2 regions of the Eubacterium ventriosum genome follow, and region 2 is predicted to be linked to the other one. Evidence: predicted binding sites of a transcription regulator. Region 2 holds the regulator's gene; the other holds the start of a gene.
What was found. Region 2 encodes LexA, which represses DNA repair genes until DNA is damaged. Its sites were predicted from a motif close to CNAACANNTGTTNG; they were not measured.
Positions count from the first base shown of each region.

Region 1: NQ558_RS00360 (putative DNA modification/repair radical SAM protein) is a predicted target of LexA. The motif match lies at 1,272-1,285, and genes of this name have one in related genera.

Region 1 covers NZ_CP102282.1:88,719-90,931, forward strand. The annotation lists gene NQ558_RS00360 (putative DNA modification/repair radical SAM protein) at 1-1,245, opposite strand, end outside; gene NQ558_RS00365 (leucine-rich repeat domain-containing protein) at 1,499-2,213, opposite strand, start outside.
Region 2 covers NZ_CP102282.1:1,924,702-1,926,914, forward strand. The annotation lists gene NQ558_RS08660 (IS30 family transposase) at 1-477, shown strand, start outside; gene lexA (transcriptional repressor LexA) at 842-1,456, shown strand; gene NQ558_RS08670 (acyltransferase family protein) at 1,615-2,213, opposite strand, start outside.

The DNA.
Region 1 (2,213 bases), 1.0 Mb from region 2:
AGTATCTGCCAATGTTCTTGCCAATGCATCCTGATCCATTGACAGTGGAATCATAGTCTTTCCACCGCAGGTTATAAAATATGCTGCCCTTTTAAGAACTACCCCCATCTTCTTTAAGCTGTTAAAGTCAAGCATTCCATAATGTCTTGCCGCAGTTATTCTTCTTGCCGACTTTACTCCAATTCCCGGCACCCTTAATAAGGTATAATAATCTGCTCTCATAACTTCCACAGGAAACTTATCCAAATGATTAACTGCCCAATCACATTTAGGATCCAAAGCCACATTAAAATTAGGATGCTCCTTATTAAGCAACTCCTTAACATCAAAGCCATAATACCTTAACAGCCAGTCTGCCTGATAAAGTCTATGTTCCCTAAGCATGGGGTTAGGTCCTATTATTGCAGGTGAATCAATATTATGATTCACATCCACAAAAGCCGAATAAAACACTCTTTTTAAATTAAACTGTTTATACATAGTCTCCGTAACTGACATAAGCTGATAGTCCGTTTCAGGCGTGGCTCCTATAATCATCTGTGTGCTCTGCCCTGCCGGAACAAACTTAGAATTATTCTTCCGCCCAGTTCTTGTTACAATCTGATATCCTTCCTTACCATCTGAAATCAGTCTGCCTGAACCCATCTGAATCTGCTTCATTGGTTTCAAAATATTAGTATAATTCTTATTAGGTGCAAGTTGCTGTAAACCTTCCTTAGTTGGAAGCTCCAAATTAACGCTCATTCTGTCAGCCACAAACCCAACCTTCTCAATAATATCTTCAGAAGCCCCCGGAATAGCCTTAACGTGAATATATCCAAAAAACTTATATTCATTACGCAGCTTCCAAATAGTTTCGTAAATAAGTCCCATTGTATAATCAGGATTCTTTAAAATGCCCGAACTTAAAAACAATCCCTCTATATAATTTCTTCTGTAAAATTCAATGGTAAGCCTGCAAACCTCATCCGGCGTAAATGAAGCTCTAGGTACGTCATTGGACTTCCTGTTAATGCAATACTTACAGTCAAAAATGCACTCGTTGGTAAATAATATTTTAAGCAATGAAACACATCTTCCATCTGCCGAAAAAGTATGACAGATTCCGCAAGCATGAGTATCTCCAATGCCCTGCCCTTTATTGCCCCTGTCAACTCCACTGCTTGTACAGGCTACGTCATACTTAGCCGCATCAGTTAATATCTTCAACTTCTCTGAAATAGTCATATTCTGTGTAATCTCCATAGCCTGTCTCCTTCTTTATGTTTTTTCGAACGTTTGTTCTGTGATTAGAATAACATACTTATATTCAAAAATCAACAACTCTTAGCCTAAATTTTTTATAATTTTTTCATCAAATATTAAGCCAACATTTTTTAACTTTATATCGGAGATTATTCCATTTTTTTAACTTTTTATTTCAAAGATCACGCTAATATTTTTAGCCAAAAGAAGCTGCCCACTTTACATGAAACAGCTTCTCTATTCTTAAAATATTTTATTTAATTATGTTTGCTTTTTTAAAGTATTTATTCAAAATACTAATGTTGTTTTCATTTCCATCCTTTATTGTAATCTTCAGGTTATAATTTTCGTTATTAGGGATATATTCATATACTCCTTTAACCTTTGTCTTAGTGTACTTCTTTCCGTTCCAGCTATAGTACACCTGACTTGTAGTATATTCAGTATCATTTATTTTTGTTACTGATTTTGGTATTGTAATCTCTGAAAAATCACCGCAGGTCTGTGGAAAATCATCCGGAATTTTTTTCTCATAAAGTAATGCTGATAAGCAAATTTCTTCACATCCGTCATTAACATTAACTGTTTTTCGATTCATTGGAACTCTTACAAGTTTTTTTCCGTCCTTTGTATAAACCATTCCATTTATTGATTTATATTTTTTATCTTTTGCCATCACCTGAAGATTTTCCGCTTCACAATAGCTTGCCATTGCCGGTTCAAAAGCTGTATTAAACTTTACTGTTTTAACATTTGAGCCTGACATTAATACTGCTGCTGAATAATCTTCATTAGAATCTAACATCACTTTAAGATTTCCCGGCATTGTTATTGTCTTTAATTTTTTACATTTTCCTAAAGCATTCTGACCGATTTTTCCAACCTTTTCAGGTATAGTTATATTCTTTATTTTTGTTCCGTAAAAACTATACTTTCCGATTTTTGTTACTGTACCTGAAATAGTAACC
Region 2 (2,213 bases):
TTTATGCTTATCTTTCTAATGAACGATGGAACTCAGGATAGTGTAATTCAGATTTTTGATTCCTTAACTGAGATTCTTGGAGTCTCTCTATTCAAGAGATTATTTCCTGTTATCTTGACCGATAACGGCGTTGAATTCAAAAATCCTCAAGCACTTGAACACACAAGAACAGGGCTTTCCAGAACTCGTGTATTCTTTTGTGATCCTCAAGCTTCGTGGCAAAAACCACAGGTCGAAAACAACCATCGTTTAATACGAAGAATACTTCCTAAAGGTGTTAGTTTTTCACCCCTCACTGTTGCTGACGTAACGTTAATCTGTTGTCATATAAACAGTGTTCTTCGTGAAAATTTAGATAACAAAACACCTTTTGATTTAATGGACTCCAAAGACGGAAAAAAGTTATTGTCTTTGCTACAACTTTCACCTATTCCACCCGATGAAGTTACTTTGAGTCCAAAGCTACTTAAGCGTTAATTAACATTTTAATTGATCAAACAAAGACTCCCATATCTTTTAAAGAAGCGGGGTTGCAGTTATTTTTTCAAAACTAATGTTATGCCGCTTATTAACTATGCACGAAAATATAGCAAAACAATAACTTTTTTATTATTATACACCATTTAAAGCTCAATTTTCACCCCATTTAAGGTTTAAAAAATTTGGTGTCAATATGTTCGTGCAGTTGCTTTTTCATTTAAAGTTTAATTTAAGATTTTTTTTGGAAATTCATATTATATTATTCAGACAGAAAGAATTATTGTGAGTTTTTATTAAAGTCTTAGGAATTTATTTTGAAATTTTTTGAGGTTTAAATATATAGATATTGGAGGACGATTATATGCCAGGAAAGATTACACCTAAACAACAGCAGATTTTGGATTATATTAAGGAAGAAATTTTATCAAAGGGTTACCCACCAACTGTTCGAGAGATATGTGAGAAGGTAGGTTTAAAGTCTACTTCTTCTGTTCACTCTCATCTTTCAACTTTGGAGAATAACGGATACATAAGAAGAGATCCTACTAAGCCTAGGGCTATTGAAATCATGGATGATGAATTTGGTCTTGTAAGACGTGAAATGACTAATATTCCTATTATTGGAAGAGTTGCTGCAGGTGCACCTTTACTTGCAGTTGAGAATATTGAAGACTATTTTGCACTACCTACAGAATTTTTGCCTAATGGAGAAGTTTTCATTCTTAAGGTGCAGGGAGAAAGCATGATTAATGTTGGCTTCTATGAGGGCGACTATTTAATAATTGAGAAGGCTGCTCAGGCTGACAATGGAGAGATTGTTGTGGCGTTAATAGATGATTCTGTTACGGTTAAGAGATTTTTCAAAGAAGACGGACACATTAGACTACAGCCGGAGAACGACTTAATGGAACCTATTATAGTAGATGACTGTGCAATAGTTGGTATTGTCAGAAGTCTTTACAGAAGAATTGTATAGAAGAATATATGATGTCGAACACAGTGTTCGATTGTACTATTAATAAAAAAACAACCTATATTTGGCTACGAACTGAATTAATCAGAACAGTCGAAATATAGGTTGTTTTTTTGTTGAAATAAATTATTAGTACTACTGCTATTTAATCCAAATAGAGATTAATTATCAATCATCTTATTTTTACCAATATTAGAAATTAAACGGTCTACCAAATCCAATATCCAAACAATTGCTTTATTAATCAGGTATAGTGCAAGTCCGCATATTGAAACAATAACAAGCAGTTTCACGTTAGCCAAAAGCTTGTCGCCGCCTTTTAACAGGTCAGGTAGGATTTTTGTAGCAATCCATTCCTGAACACAATAAAATTCCAAACTCATCATTCCCCAGAACCCTATTAGTTTATTAAGTCCTTTTCCAATAATGGCAAGTCCCCTAATGCTATGTAATTTATCCAATACCTTTGCCATTAATAAAGGTAATGATATTGAAATTAGATAATTAGGAATGCAACAGTTAGATACTGGCAAAATAAGCCCTAATCCCTTAAAGTTACTCTGATATGCTAAATACATACCCAATATGAATGTTAAAAGGATAAAAAGCCAATTTCTATGCGTTATTTTTATAGCTTTCTCTTTACACAAATATCCAATAAGGAATCCTGTTACAAATATTGGAATACGGTTGGTGAAGCCGTATAAATCTTCTCTCATAACATTTCTTGCCATAAGTGAAAACAGTAACCAAAGTTCTA